Regions from separate parts of the Chitinophaga caeni genome, predicted to be linked through region 1. Evidence: riboswitches for the same ligand, from Rfam matches in the RefSeq annotation. Region 1 holds a riboswitch; the other holds the start of a gene.
What was found. A riboswitch is a leader RNA that binds a small molecule or an ion and turns the genes downstream of it on or off. The one in region 1 is predicted to bind cobalamin.
Positions count from the first base shown of each region.

Region 2: another riboswitch for cobalamin. It lies ahead of COR50_RS21175 (ribonucleoside-diphosphate reductase small subunit); the one in region 1 lies ahead of COR50_RS10425 (DUF5074 domain-containing protein).

Region 1 covers NZ_CP023777.1:2,440,494-2,448,595, reverse strand. Annotated here, with positions in the region: gene COR50_RS10440 (TlpA disulfide reductase family protein) at 1-863, shown strand, start outside; gene COR50_RS10435 (hypothetical protein) at 942-1,196, opposite strand; gene COR50_RS10430 (pirin family protein) at 1,258-2,118, opposite strand; gene COR50_RS10425 (DUF5074 domain-containing protein) at 2,275-3,585, opposite strand; cobalamin riboswitch at 3,653-3,838, opposite strand; gene COR50_RS10420 (hypothetical protein) at 4,085-4,282, shown strand; tRNA gene COR50_RS10415 (tRNA-Gln) at 4,627-4,697, opposite strand; tRNA gene COR50_RS10410 (tRNA-Gln) at 4,754-4,824, opposite strand; gene COR50_RS10405 (glycosyltransferase family 9 protein) at 4,938-5,975, opposite strand; gene COR50_RS10400 (DUF4254 domain-containing protein) at 5,972-6,577, opposite strand; gene COR50_RS10395 (APC family permease) at 7,252-8,102, opposite strand, start outside.
Region 2 covers NZ_CP023777.1:5,044,978-5,053,079, reverse strand. Annotated here, with positions in the region: gene leuB (3-isopropylmalate dehydrogenase) at 1-607, opposite strand, end outside; gene leuD (3-isopropylmalate dehydratase small subunit) at 639-1,238, opposite strand; gene COR50_RS21190 (class I SAM-dependent methyltransferase) at 1,270-2,022, opposite strand; gene leuC (3-isopropylmalate dehydratase large subunit) at 2,033-3,436, opposite strand; gene COR50_RS21180 (hypothetical protein) at 3,635-5,188, shown strand; cobalamin riboswitch at 5,463-5,666, shown strand; gene COR50_RS21175 (ribonucleoside-diphosphate reductase small subunit) at 5,797-6,771, shown strand; gene COR50_RS21170 (ribonucleoside-diphosphate reductase subunit alpha) at 6,994-8,102, shown strand, end outside.

The DNA.
Region 1 (8,102 bases):
GAAATTATAAAGGTGTATCCCAGTTTTTCATCGACAAAGGTCAAACGAAAATCAATGTAGGTGATATAACTAAAGAACCTACCATTACAGGAACTCCTGCGCAGCAAGAGTTATTGAAGCTCAACGACATGACCGCGGATGTTCAAAAACAAATTGCCGAACTTACCCAGGAATACTACAAGGCAAGAAGTGAAAAGAACACCCAGAAGATGGAAGAATTGGGTAATCAATACGACAAGCTAGATGCACAGCAAGTTGAGATTTACAAGCAATATCTTGCTAAAAACCCTAAGTCTCCAATCGGGATCTATGCTATTTCTACTGCCGTAGGTTACGATATTGATCCGGCTGTAGCAGAACCGTTATATAACAACCTTGCGGATGCGGTAAAAGCATCTCCTTCAGGTGTTGCTTTCGGTAAAAAATTAGAAATTGCTAAGAAAACCGCCGTTGGTCAACCCGCGATCCAATTCTCCCAAAGCGATAAAGATGGAAACGCTGTAAGCTTAGCTTCTTTCAAAGGCAAATATGTTTTGGTTGACTTTTGGGCTAGCTGGTGCGGACCTTGCCGCCAGGAAAATCCAAACGTGGTAAAAGCATTCAACACTTATAAAGATAAAGGGTTTACCGTATTCGGTATTTCTTTGGATGAAAACAAAGACAAATGGTTAGCTGCCGTTGAAAAAGACGGTCTAGCTTGGACACAAGTATCTGACCTGAAAGGTTGGAAAAACGAAGTGGCCGGTTTATACGGTGTAAATGCCATCCCTCAAAACTTCCTGATCGATCCAAGTGGTAAGATCATCGGTAAAAACTTACGTGGCGAGGCATTAGAAAAGAAACTTGCTGAAGTTTTAAATTAACATGGAAAGATATTTTCATAAAAAAAGACCGGGATTCTTGTTCCGGTCTTTTTTTATGAAAAATAATATCAACAGTTCTTACCAGGAGTTGAATTTTTGCAAATGAAGGTCTATCGCGTCCGCTATAGATTGCAACAACCCGGCGGGAACCTGCTGCGCCCCGGCAGGATCGGCCGCAATAACACGCCAATTCCCCTCGTCATCTACTTCGAAATGAAAATGCTGATCCATTATATCAACATGTAATTGTATAACATAACCCAGTTGTTTAGGTTCAATATAATATTGTTGGGAAACACCCTTGTAATCAATAGAAACTGAAAAAGCTTGCATGGAGCAAATGTACATACCGGGACGATAATTCAACACATTTGTAAAAAATAGCAAGAGAATTTTATATCTCACCGAATTTCCCCGCAGCAACATCTGCCATGGCTTGATCAATTTCTTCTTTCGTATTCATGACGAAATTGTCCTTAATAACCAGGGGTTCATCTAATGGCGGTGCAGAAAGGAACAGGATTTGCGCATTCCCGTTTGCCGTTATTTTGAGTTCTTCGCGTTCTTTATCCAATACGGCGAGTTGATGCTCATGGACGGGGTTATCCTCATCATCATTTAAAGTAACGGAACCGTTGGCAACATATAACAAGGCCCAATTCCCGGCAGGTACTTCTAAACAAACATCGTGATTATTATGGATCTCCCCGGTAATGGCAATAATAGGTTGCTTGGTTTCTATCGGGCCTTTCGCCCCCTTGTAATGCCCGATCGGCAACCGTAGATTCACACCCAATTCATCCACGATAACAGGGATGGCTACCTTTACAGCGCTTTGATACACCGGTTGATCCATCTTGAACTTGGCAGGAACATTCAACCAGAGTTGCAATAACTCGTAAGTTCCACCTAAGCCGGCGAACCGTGCCGAAGGATTTTCACAATGCAAGATTCCGCTACCTGCAAATAAATATTGAACATCGCCCGGTTTCAATATGGTTTCATGCCCCGCGTTATCATAATGATACCCTTCTCCTTGCAGCATAAATGTTACCGTTGCAAAACCGCGGTGAGGATGCGGCTCTACAATTTTCGCATCTGAAGACTGCTTAATTTCCGTCGGCATTACATGTTGCCAAAGTACAACAGGATTTGCAGAAGTTAATTTACGGTTCGGGATCAATTGCAATACTTTCTCCTTCGCATAGGCATTTTTGACAACCCCATTCAAGATAAAAACCAAATTCTTCTTCATATGGACGAGCGTGTTTCATTTATTATTTATAACAAATAATCACACTTATAGTTGTCAATATTCTTGCCAAACAAGCTTTCGATAAGTATCAAAAAAATGGAGCTTCATAACGAAGCTCCATTGTAATATAAACTATTAGAAAATTTATAGTCAAGGCTAATACATCAATAACATGGCAGGGAAATGATAGCCATTAAACGTAATCTTTTTATTCACGGCGCCGGAGGTTGCGTTGATGAAATACAGGTAATTCACATTCCCTCCGTAAGAACTGTTGGTTGCCGTTGCCACGATTTCATTTTTCCATGCATTGTAAGCAATCGCTGCTCCGTAAAAATATTCTCCTCCCGGTAACGTGAAGAAAGGTTCGCTAACGCTGGAAGCATTTCCTTTCAGGTAGCGATATATCTTGGCGCCGCCGGCCCATCCGTCCGGGGGTGCGATATAAACGGAATTGTCTTTGCTGGATGTTGTCATCGGCACACTTCTCCATGCACCCCAAGGCGAGGTAGTAGTAAATGGTAAAGTAATCGTATCCGCGGCCAAGTTATTCGGGTTCATCCCCCATAATTTATTGTCCTTGGCAGCGTATATCAAACCATCTTTAGCGGCAGCGAAACCGAAATCTGCCTGTCCTAATTTTTTAATAGTGCTATAATTCGTAGAGCGGAAAACCACGATACCGCTATCGCGGGTCAATGCGAAAACACGGTCCCCGTATTGTAACATGTTTCCTACAGGCCCCGTAATGTTAGGCACCTTGGTACCATCGATTGTCATGGTAGAGAGATTGACCACGTAAACACCATCGTTCGTACCAAGTAATCCCCTCTCGGTATCCAAACCGAGGAAAGAAGTCCCGAAATCACCGGGTAAATTATCGATTCTACCGAGCTCTTTCATTGTGTAAGGATCAACTTTAACCAATGGTCCACCTGCTTTTACCACGAGGTACATCTTATCGAAACTAACCGTTCCATATTGCAAGGTATTACCGATTTCGCCAAGGGCTTTACCGGGGTTTTCCTTGATAAACACACTGTCAGTCAACTCATCGCGCAGGTAACTATAAAATAAAACATTGCCGGTACCATGACCAAACCAGCCTTCGGTAATCAGGCTAAAACCGAGGTCATATTCACCAGGAGAGAAAATTTGATATACCCCGGAATCTTTTCCGGCGGCATTGCTAGCCGTAAACACAACCCTATGGTTACCGCGGCTGGAAGCAGTGTAGGTATAAGCGGTATCTTTACTAACTTCCTCGTTATCCACCTTCCACTGAAAACTCGCGCCATCTTTCATTTCCACGGTAGGCTTCAGGTCAACCGACTGGCCGACATCTATCGTATCCATGCTAAATTCCGTGGTAACGAACGGGCGGATCGTAGGATCATCATTATTTTTATTACAAGCAACAACAAGAATGGCAGCTAAAGCTAACCAACCTATTAAATTTTTCTTCATGTGGGTGTGTTTGTATCTATTTTAAGTTTATACTCTTCGATCCAGCTCATCTTTTCGCCCGAAAGAAGGATGGCAATACAAACGGGCAGGTCTTCTGGCTTACTTGTACTTGGCAGCCTTCCCGTAATGAAGTACAGTGGCAGGGGAAAGCCAAGTAATTTTATCAAGTTTACAGCTACGGGGATAGCTCCAGGTTTCCACTGGATTCCCTTTTCATACATCGACAGATGTAACCCGGTTGCAGGCGCAAACCTACATTTTAGCGCGGTATTCTCCAAATCTTAGAACGGTGGGGGAAGGGAATATGTTACATGGTGTACTTTGTTTTCCGAATTAAAAAAATTAAACATTGCTTGAAAATAGCTTTTGATTGATCACCGATGTTGGAAATTGAATATCGATTTTCAATGAAAAATTATCGTATCCCTTAAAAGTTCGATTCAATGTCCACCTGCTCGTTTCTTGTACTTTTTTGCTTGCCCCAAAACGAGTACCAAAAATGGCACAAATTGGCCATCACGGCCGCCAATTTGATCGCGCGATCGAGCTTTTGTACAAGTGTATCGGCAAGCTACCGTTCCCTATCAACGGTGCGAAGTTCCATGGTTTCCTGGTGGGGCTGAATATATCATCCTTCGCTTATTTCCTTGACCTGGTAAGGAATTCAAGTAAATTTAAAGCAATATTAGCCGGATAACAATGATTAAAAATCATATTTATTGCCTGGGTATAAAGTTCAGATTGGAGAGCTAAACATGCCTGAAACCGGGCTTTCACAATTATTGGGTTACCGTTCCCGAAAACCGGAAATACTATCCGGCAAAAGAGAGTTAAGCCTTGGTATGATTCGAAAACTATACGATAAATTATACATTCCCGCAGCAATATCGATCCGGGAATTCAGGCAAAACGACAAATTTTCCGATACAAGAATTTGGTTATCCGGGCTTGAAGTTAGGAGTGAATTTAACTTACTAATTAATAAGAAAACAAAAAAGGATAAGACCAACATCCTATCCTTTCATATTATAACTTTTTATGTTGCCCGACCTGGATTCGAACCAAGACAAACAGAACCAAAATCTGTCGTACTACCATTATACTATCGGGCAATCGAAATGCTTGTATTTAAGAACTTAACTGAGCCTAGCAACTAAACTTGTTATTGTTGCCCGACCTGGATTCGAACCAAGACAAACAGAACCAAAATCTGTCGTACTACCATTATACTATCGGGCAAGCATTTCGTTTGGGATGGCAAAAGTAGAACTTTTTTTATTTCTGCAAAATATTTTTTTGATTTTCAATCATTTTTTTTGTCGAAACAGGATACAAATAAGTCTTTTAAAGATTTATTTTTTTATCACATTATCCACTTTATGCGTTATCATCGGGGGCAATATCTGCTCCATACATGCCCAATCTCCACGGAAACAAGTTTTATTACCGAAAACCGAGCAAGGCCGGCACGAAAGATCAACCTGCACGGCATTCATCATTTCCTGGCCATAGCCCATGAATCCCGCGTAAGGGTGCGTTGCACCCCAAATGCTCACCACCGGCACCGCGAATAAGGATGCCAGGTGCATATTGGCCGAATCCATACTCAACATAACATCGAGATTGGATATCACGTCTAATTCTTCATTTAAGCCAATTTTCCCGGCTAATGAGACTACTGACGGATATTTTACTTCCAATTCGTTTAAAGCCCGAATTTCGGCCTCTCCACCCCCAAAAAGCAATACTTTAACACCTGGTTGCGCTGCATAATGTTGAATGACTTCCTTCATATTATCCAGGGGATACATTTTTTCCCGGTGCGCTGCAAACGGCGCTATTCCTATCCAGGTATCGGTTCGCTTCTCCCCCGTCAATTGTAAGGTACCCGGTTGCAATGTTTTCTGCTGCCTTTCGATTGGTAGTAGATCAAATTGCAAACCCAGCTCTCGAAATACGCTTGCATAACGATCTACGGTGCTTTGCAAAGGTTTCAATTCCTTGTTTTCGCGGCGGGTCAACGCTTTCTTTTCTGCACGGCCTTTATCAATTACGGCAACTTTTGTCCCCGCCAACTTAAAAAACGTACGTAAAACCTGGGAACGCAATACCTGGTGAAGATCTGCTAAGGCATCGATCTTATAACTTTTCCTGATTTCCCTGGATAGCTTGTACAAACCGGGAACGCCTTTATGCGCCCCTTTTACATCGGCAGGGAAAAACACGAGGCCCGGGACATCTTCACACAGCGCTCCCCACTTTTTATTAGTGACGAAAACGATCTGCAAACCGGGGTTTGCTGCCAATACGGAACGTATCACGGGAATGCACATCGCCACATCACCCATCGCTGAAAAGCGGGTCGCTAATATGGTTCGTAATTTGCTCATTTCTTGTTCGCGTAAAGTACCGGGTTCAAGCTGGGGTCATTATACATCTTCATTTGCTTGTACACTTTCATGTACTTCCTGCCCCCCTCGATATCCTGCAATAAACTCTCTATAGCCGTGGATAGGTCTACTTGCTGTGTTAACAGGATATCCAGCTTGGATTGGCAAACGGCCCTATGCTCTTCACTGGCATCTTGCCGTGTCGCCTCTTCACGCATATGGTAAATTTTCAAGGCAAGGATAGACAAACGATCAATTGCCCAAGCAGGGCTCTCCGTGTTGATCGTAGCCGATGGCAATACGTTCACATCCTTAAATTTTTCCAGGAAATAACTATCGATATATTCTACCACATCGGTACGCTCCTGGTTAGATTTATCGATCCAACGCTTCAATTTCAACGCTGCTACCGGGTCGATATTCGGATCACGGATAATATCTTCCAGGTGCCATTGAACCGTATCAATCCAATTTTTTAGATATAAAAGATGTTCAATGTCAGCTTTATTATAAGGGTTTTCTATGCCGCGGTGCACGTCATTATGCAAATGAAAATCCGTTATAGCTTGATTAAATACTTTGGTACACAATTCTGTAAACATGCGACAAAAGTAAATTTCTAATCTGATAAAATAAAAATCCGCTGCTAAATTCCCTCCAAGATTTTTAGCATGGCCGGGTGGCCCACTGAAGCCGGGCATAAAAATAGGCACATTGTAGAGACAATGTGCCGTGCATAAAATCATGTGAATGTTCGAGAATGCAATACTTCAGCTAATAAAACACCCGTTTTATTAGCAATATTTTGATAGATCGGTTCTTGATTTGCTCCATGCCTTACTAACATAGCACCGGGCTAACGGCCATCAGAACAATGTTGGTAATATTTTTATAAAATGTAAAGTATCTAATAGAAGCTATTCTAAATGGTAAACAAAAAATGGTACATCGTTTTAAAGTCGACCGGGTTAAAATTTTGTATAAAGTTAGCTTTCAATAAATACAGATCTTGACTTTAATTCTCACTGTCCTGAGGTTATTTGCAATTTAATACTCTTTACTGCAATATAGACCGCAGTCTTAAATTTCCTTCACCTAAAAATAGAACAAAAAATCTATTATAAAAAATTTTATTATAATAATTATACACGCATTTTAATTGGCTGTTTCTCTAACAGTTTATATCACAATTATTCACATAAAACAAAAACGGCAATACATAAATGCACTGCCGTTTACTTGATTGAAACAGGATTCGTTTTACCGAATTTTTATTTTAAACAGTTTTCTTGTTAGCGGATCTCGCGAGATAGTAAATCGGGATACCGATCAAGATAATTCCCAAACCAAATAATGCGTAGGTAGTTTCCGTATACAACAGTAACAATGCCAAACCGGATGCTACTGCAACATAAATAGCCGGTAACACCGGGTAGCCGAATGCCTTGTAAGGACGGGGAACATCCGGTTGTGTTTTCCTCAACCTGAAAATCCCGATAATTGTCAATACATAGAATAACAGTACCCCGAAAATTACGAGTGCCAGCAACTTATTATAACTACCGCTTAAACACAATATAGATGCCCATAAACATTGCAACCACAAACCGTTCGCCGGTACATCATTCTTATTCAGGATAGCAGCTTTACGGATAAATACGCCATCTTCAGCCATCGTATAATACATTCTTGCACCGGACAAGATCAAACCGTTATTACATCCGAATGTAGATACCATGATCATCACGGCAATAGCAATCGAACCTGCGGCACCGAATATGGCTTCGGCGGCGGCAACCCCTACCCTTTCATTCGGTGCAAATGCGATATCATTAAACGGTAACACCGACAAATACATCAGGTTAGTTAATACATAAACGGATGTCACTATAAAGGTTCCCAAGAATAATGAACGACCAATATTCTTTTGCGGATTTTTAATTTCTGCCGCGATGAAGGTCACATTATTCCAAGCATCGCTTGAGAATAAAGATCCTTTCATGGATACCGCGATTGCACCGAGCAACGCGATGCCACTTAAACCTGTACTGAGGATATTCCCTGCACTGTCTTTTGTTAGATGTGCCGGAGTCCAGGCATTGGCCCAGTTAGCATTCCAGATTTCGG
Region 2 (8,102 bases), 2.6 Mb from region 1:
CGCGCCATAAGCGGGAAGCTTCTAATACGTTGGCTTTATCTACTGAGCATAATTTCTTTTTGCGGGTACGGGCAGCCTCGAATGCTTTCCGGGCAATGCGTTCTACTTCGTATTTATGATAGATCATCAGGTCCGAAGCAGTGTTCCTGTCTTCGGAGCGTTTCTTCTCCCCGAAGTATACATCCCCGGTCAATTCGCGGAAGAACAGGATGTCGGCACCTTGAAGTATTTCGGGCTTAATGCTCGATGCTTGCAGCAAGTCATCGAATAATTTGATCGGGCGAAGGTTGGCATAGAGTCCCAGCTCTTTCCTGATTTTCAGCAAACCTTGTTCCGGCCGTACTTTCAGGGTAGGATCATTATCATATTTGGCATGACCGATGGCGCCGAATAAGATAGCATCGGATTGTTTTGCCTTTTCTAATGTTTCGGCAGGCAAAGGTTCCCCGGTTGCTTCGATGGCAACATGCCCCATGATACCTTCATCAAATGTGAATTGATGACCGTAATTATCCGCTATTGTTTCCAACACCTTTTTACCCCAGGTTGTAACCTCTTGACCGATTCCATCTCCCGGGATGACTAATATTTTTTTCGAAATACCCATGTTCGTTGATTCTTATAAATGCGTTGTAGGATTAGAAATTAAATGGTCTGCTAGCTTCGTAATTTTCAATTTCCGGGCGGAGGTTCAGCAGGTAATCGATATCATCATAACCGTTCAACAAACAAGTCTTCTTATAAGGATTGATGTCGAATTGTGCCGATTCCCCCGTGCTGGTGATCGTGATGGTTTGCGCTTCCAAGTCTACGGAAAGGGTAGCTTTGGGATCGGCTTCCACCGCTGTAAAAATTTTATTTAAATATTCATCGGTTACCTGTACCGGAAGGATGAAGTTGTTCAAGGCATTGTTCTTGAAGATATCGGCAAAGAAGCTGCTCACTACAACTTTGAACCCGGCATCACCGATGGCCCAAGCCGCGTGTTCCCGCGAAGAACCGCAACCGAAGTTCTTGCCTGCTACTAGGATTTCCCCGCTATAGATAGGGTTGTTCAGCACGAAATCCGGTTTGGGAGAACCATCTTCGTTATAGCGCCAATCGCGGAATAAGTTTTCACCAAAACCATCCCTGGTCGTGGCTTTTAGGAAACGTGCCGGGATAATCTGATCCGTGTCGATATTTTCAATTGGAACGGGTACTACCGTTGACACCAGGTTCTTAAAAGTTTTATCCATAATATTTTTACTTCCTTGTTCTGTTTAATAATTAATGACTTGCCGGTCTTTCGGCGTGGATACGCAAGCGTTTATAATCGAGGAACCATTTACCGTCACGGAAATGTGTGGGTCGCAGGTTCTCTTGCACGGTGTACATGATGCGTTGTTTTTCGGCCGGGGGTACATTCACGAAGAAATGACCGCCAAACATTTCCAACCATTCCACGATGCCATTTTCGCCGTCTTTCAGTTCCGTTTCCCGGTCGAAGTACATTACTTTCCTGATCGTTAATCCTTGGTGTTCCAAAACGGTCGTATACCGGGCTGCAGAAGGGAAGTACCATACCGCGGGAAAGGCGTAATTGCTTTTCAACAATTCCTTGCTTACGGCATCTGATAGCGACTTTACATTATTCAATCCCCCCATTTCTAAAACCAGCCTGCCGCCGGGTTTAAGATGCCTGCGCATTTGAGCTGCGGCTTTTTCCTTTTCCAGGACCCAATGGAGGGTAGCGTTTGAAAAGATGGCATCGTACTCTTGGCCCAAGCTTAATTCCGTGATGTCTGCTACTTCGAAGCGGAGTTCAGGATAGTGGCTGCGGGCGCTTTCGATCATTTCCGGGGATTGGTCGATCCCTGTAACGATCGCTCCAGGTTCGGCGATCTTGGCCGTTAATTCTCCTGTACCGCAACCTACGTCCAGTATATGCTCCCCTTCCTTGGGATCTAACCACGAAAGGAGGTCATTACCATATTCGAATACGAAGGCGTGCTGTTCTTTATATAAAGTTGCGTTCCACATAAGTTTAATTTTATGATGCTAACATTTCCCTTACATCTACTACTTTACCGGTGATGGCGGCTGCGGCAGCCGTTAAAGGGCTAGCCAGGAAAGTGCGGGCATTAGGGCCTTGCCTTCCTTCGAAGTTCCTGTTAGATGTAGAGATACAATATTTTCCAGCGGGAATTTTGTCTTCGTTCATGCCCAGGCAAGCGGAGCATCCCGGTTGGCGCAATTGGAACCCGGCAGATTCAAATACTTTATCAATACCTTCTTCAATAGCTTGCGCTTCCACTTGCTTGGAACCCGGAACGATCCATACGGTTACATCATCGGCCTTCTGCTTACCTTTCACAAACTCGGCCACCTGGCGTAAGTCTTCGATACGGCTGTTGGTGCAGCTACCGATAAATACATAATCCACTTTCTTGCCGAGCAATTGGCTGCCCGGTTGTAAGTCCATATAGGAGAGGGATTTCGAGAAGGACGGTTTTTCATGTTCCGCGATCTCGGTAAGCGCCGGGATGTGTTGTGTTACACCCATGCCCATTCCCGGGTTGGTGCCGTAGGTAATCATCGGTTCAATATCATCGGCCTCGAATGTTAATACACTCTCAAATTGAGCATCTGCATCCGAATACAACGTTTTCCAATATTCCAGGGCTTTGTCCCAATCAGCGCCTTGGGGTGCAAATTCGCGACCCTTGATATAATCGAATGTTACTTCATCAGGGGCAATCATACCGCCGCGGGCGCCCATTTCGATGCTCATGTTGCAGATGGTCATGCGGGCTTCCATGCTCAGGCTACGGATAGCTTCCCCGGCATATTCCACGAAATAACCGGTAGCGCCAGAGGCAGAGATCTTGGAGATAATATATAAGATGATGTCTTTCGAAACCACGCCCGGTTTTAACTGGCCGTTGATTTCAATTTTCATCCTTTTCGGTTTGTATTGAAGGATACATTGTGTTGCCAAAACTTGTTCTACCTCGGAAGTACCGATACCGAATGCGATAGCGCCGAAAGCGCCGTGCGTGCTAGTGTGGCTATCACCGCAAACGATGGTCATGCCCGGTAGGGTAATGCCCAGCTCCGGCCCGATTACGTGAACGATACCTTGATACGGATGGCCGAGTCCGTATAGCTCTACGCCGAAAGCCGCGGTGTTTTCAGTTAACATTTCAACCTGTTTGCGGCTCAATGCTTCCTTGATCGGCAGGTGCTGATCCATCGTAGGCACATTATGGTCGGCAGTGGCGCGGGTCTTATTGGGTCTGAAAACAGGGATGCCCCTTTTACGCAAACCATCGAAGGCCTGCGGGCTGGTTACTTCGTGGATAAAATGCGTGTTGATGTAAATTACATCCGGGTGCCCTGGTTGGCTCGCTACAACGTGGTTCTCCCAAATTTTGTCAAATAATGTTTTTCCCATTCGTAAATTACTTTAGTATTTGCTTTTGTATGCCGTTTCCTATTTTTGTAATAATCGGTAACTTCGATAACGTTTACTCAAATCTAACGGTCAACAGCCTTACGGTATATGGTGACTTTTCATCTATTTACGATATACAACCGCCCTTTAGAGGATGTAATGAATTGATAACTAGTATTTTATAAACATCTTTCAACGATGCCCAACAGCCAGAACGATGCCTTATTTATATTGATAAAAACCTTGACGAAAGCAGAGAAAAGGAATTTTCAGTTGGCGTTTAACAAGAATAATTCCAAGGAAGATGTACTTTTCATACAATTATTCAACGCGATGGATCGCTTGAATACTTACGATGAGGAGCAACTGCTGAAAAAAACGCCCGGGATTAAAAAACAACAATTATCAAATGTAAAGGCGCATTTATATAAACAATTATTGACAAGTTTACGCTTATTGTACAAGCAGAAAGATCCGATGATCGATTTAAGGGAGCAGATCGATTATGCTAGGGTGCTGTATAACAAAGGTTTATATACGCAAAGTTTAAAATTACTTTCCAAGGCAAAAGCTAGTGCCAAGGAACAGGAGGAAGTGCTGCTTTGGTTTGAAATTATAGAATTTGAGAAACTGATCGAATCCCGGCACATTACCCGGAGCTTGGAAAATAGGGCTGATGAACTGAGCGAGGAATCAATCATGCTCAATGCGCACCTTACGAACGTGAGCCGACTTTCCACTTTGGCCTTACGTATGTACGGTCTTTACCTGAAGCTGGGCCATGCCCGCAATGAGAAAGATGTGTTGATGATCAAGAGTTTTTTTGACATCAGCCTCAATTCTAATATGCCGTCCGAGTTGAGTTTCTATGAAAAGATTTATTTCTATCAAGCCTATTGCTGGTATTACTATATTTTGCAGGATTTCTTAATGTATTACCGGTATACGCAGAAGTGGGTGGACTTATGCGATGAATATCCGTCTCTCAAGAAAAATGATCCGGATCTTTATATCAAGGGGATGCATAATTTGCTGACGGCGCACTTTTACAATGCAAACGGTGAGCGGTTTGCAGACGTTTTGCATGCCTTGGAAGATTATACGGCTAATAACAAGGATATGTTTAATGAAAGTACCGCTACCAGCGCTTTTGTATATATCTACACGGCCAAGATCAACCAGCATTTCATGATGGGGACTTTCTCCGAAGGACTTTCGCTGGTTCCCGAGGTTGAAGAGCAAATTTGCCAGCACCAATTAACGGTGGACCAACACCGTGTATTAGTTTTTTATTACAAGATAGCCTGTTTGTATTTCGGTAGCGGGGATAATAATAATGCCATTGTTTATCTAAATAAAATCATACACTTACGTATCGGTAATTTGCGTGCAGATATCCAATGCTTCGCGAGGATATTACACCTGATCGCGCATTATGAACTGGAGAATTATAGCCTGGTAGAATATTTAATAAAATCCGTTTACCATTTCATTGCCAAGAATAAAGATTTGGGTTTGGTCATGGAAGAGATATTGAAATTCCTCCGTAAGAACATTTATGCGCATCCGAAAGCATTAAGGGCAGCATTCATCGATTTAAAAGATCGCTTGGTAGAACTTTCCAAAAATCCATATGAAAGAAGATCCTTTCTTTACCTCGATATTATCTCCTGGCTGGAAAGTAAAATTGATGGTGTGCCCGTGCAGGATGTAATCCGGGAAAAGTTCAAAAATAAGGTTCCGCGGATTTAGTTTTTTACAAGGTAGGGGTCCATCCAGGAAATGCTATAACTTATTGAAGGAGAGTGTCATTTTAGTAAGAAAAAATGAATGGAATATTGTTGCCTATAAAATGTGTTTATTACAGATTATTAATTATTACCATGCCAAAAAAGTTGATGAAAAGGCACTAAAATTACTGTAACCTTTACCCCTATTAGCTTCACAAAAAGTTTAAAACTTTTATTAACACCTGTTAGCAACTTTATCGACCGGGGCATTTCTTGATCATTACATTTGCAATAGTTCTTGACTTCGTTGCAATGGTTCTTAGCAAAGAGAGATGAAAAGGGAATCGTGTGAAACTCACGAGCAGACGCGCTACTGTGATTCCGATAATGAATGGTTCATTATCCGTTGCCCAAAATCCACTGACCACTCGCTTAACCAACGGGGAAGGTGCGGTACCGGGAAGGAAAGCCAGGAGACCTGCCAATGCAACGTTTATGTCGAAACCTTCGCGTTCCAAGGTATTTGGCCCGGGTGTACATCACCTAATCTTTTACCACGTACTCTTTGCTGGTACGGGAACGGCAGTAATTTGAATTTTTTCACACATTGTTGCCAAAAATATTATCTATATGAACAACGAGAATGAGATACTTCTAAAAGAAAACAAAGACAGGTTTGTTTTATTACCGATTAATTATCCCAAGATCTGGGAAATGTACAAGAGGCATGAGGCTAGTTTTTGGACTGCTGAAGAGATTGATTTGAGCGGCGACTTAAAAGATTGGGCGAATATGTCGGATGGCGAGCGTCATTTTATTTCCCATGTATTAGCTTTTTTCGCTGCTAGTGACGGTATTGTTAATGAAAACCTGGCCGTGAACTTCATGAGCGAAGTTCAAATCCCGGAAGCCCGTTGTTTTTACGGTTTCCAAATCATGATGGAAAATATTCACTCCGAAACATATGCATTGCTGATCGACACTTACGTGAAAGATCCGGCAGAGAAAGACCGTTTGTTCCACGCCGTAGAAACTGTTCCTGCTGTGAAGAAGAAAGCAGAATGGGCTTTGCGTTGGATTGAGAACGGGAATTTTGCAGAGCGCCTCGTAGCTTTTGCCGCGGTAGAAGGCATTTTCTTCTCCGGTAGCTTCTGTTCTATCTTCTGGTTGAAAAAGCGCGGTTTAATGCCGGGTTTAACTTTCTCAAACGAATTGATCAGCCGCGATGAAGGGATGCACTGTGAATTTGCTTGCTTGTTATACAGCATGTTGGAAGGAAAATTATCCGAAACGCAAGTGCATGAAATCATCGGGGATGCCGTTGCTATTGAGAAAGAATTTATTATCGATGCTTTACCTGCTGCCCTGATCGGGATGAATAGCGAGTTGATGAGCCAGTATATCGAGTTCGTTGCGGATCGTTGGTTGTCGGAACTGGGTTGTAAGAAAATGTTTAACACTGCCAACCCGTTTGATTTCATGGAGATGATTTCATTGCAAGGTAAAACGAACTTCTTCGAGAAGAGGGTCGGTGATTATCAAAAAGCCGGCGTTTTGGGCGGTAACAAGGATGCCCAGACGTTTAGTCTCGATGAAGATTTTTAGATTTTGCAGCCGAGGTTCGCGAACCTCGGCAGACAGCCGCGAACCACGGCAGACAGCCGCGAACCACGGCAGACAGTCGCGAACCTCGGCAGACAGCCGCGAACCTCGGCAGACAGTCGCGAACCTCGGCAGACAGCCGCGAACCTCGGCAGACAGGCATGACAGGCGCGCAATCAAATACCAATTGAAAAATATTATTACTACCCATAAAATTTACCGCGTATGTTTGTTATTAAAAGAGATGGCCGTAAGGAATCTGTTAAATTTGACAAGATTACGGCACGTATTGAGAAGTTGTGCTACGGATTGAACCCCGATTATGTTGATGCGATAGATGTAGCAAAGAAGGTGATCCTTGGTTTGTACGATGGCGTCACGACCACCGAGTTGGATAACCTCGCTGCCGAAACAGCCGCATCACTCACCACCAAGCATCCGGATTATGCTTTGTTGGCTTCCCGCATCGCGGTAAGTAACTTACACAAGAACACTACGAAGTCGTTTTCCAAAACGATGAAGAAATTATATGAATACATCGATCCTAAAGTGGGCAAACCTGCTCCATTATTAAGTGATGAGGTGTATGAAATCATCAAGAAAAATGCGGATACGCTCGATTCTAATATCATTTATGATCGTGATTTCGCGTACGACTATTTTGGTTTCAAAACTTTGGAACGTTCTTACTTGCTCAAAGTTGACGGTAAGATCGCCGAGCGTCCGCAACATATGATCATGCGCGTGGCTGTTGGCATTCATAAAGATGATATCGAGAGCGTGATCAAAACTTACAACCTGATGTCTGAACGTTGGTTCACGCATGCAACACCTACCTTGTTTAATGCCGGTACCCCTAAACCGCAAATGAGTAGCTGTTTCTTGCTGAGCATGAAAGACGACAGCATCGAAGGTATTTACGATACGCTGAAACAAACAGCCAAAATTTCTCAAAGCGCCGGAGGTATCGGTTTAAGCATTCACAATATCCGTGCTACGGGTTCCTATATCAGTGGTACCAACGGTACTTCCAACGGTATCATCCCGATGTTGCGTGTCTTCAACGACACTGCGCGTTATGTTGACCAAGGTGGTGGCAAGCGTAAAGGCGCTTTCGCTATTTACCTGGAGCCTTGGCATGCCGATGTCTTCGAATTCCTGGACCTGCGTAAAAACCACGGTAAGGAAGAATTACGTGCCCGCGATTTGTTCTATGCACTGTGGATCTCTGACCTATTTATGAAACGTGTGGAGTCTGACGGCGATTGGAGCTTGTTCTGCCCGCATGAAGCACCGGGTTTACACGAAACATGGGGACCGGAATTTGAAAAATT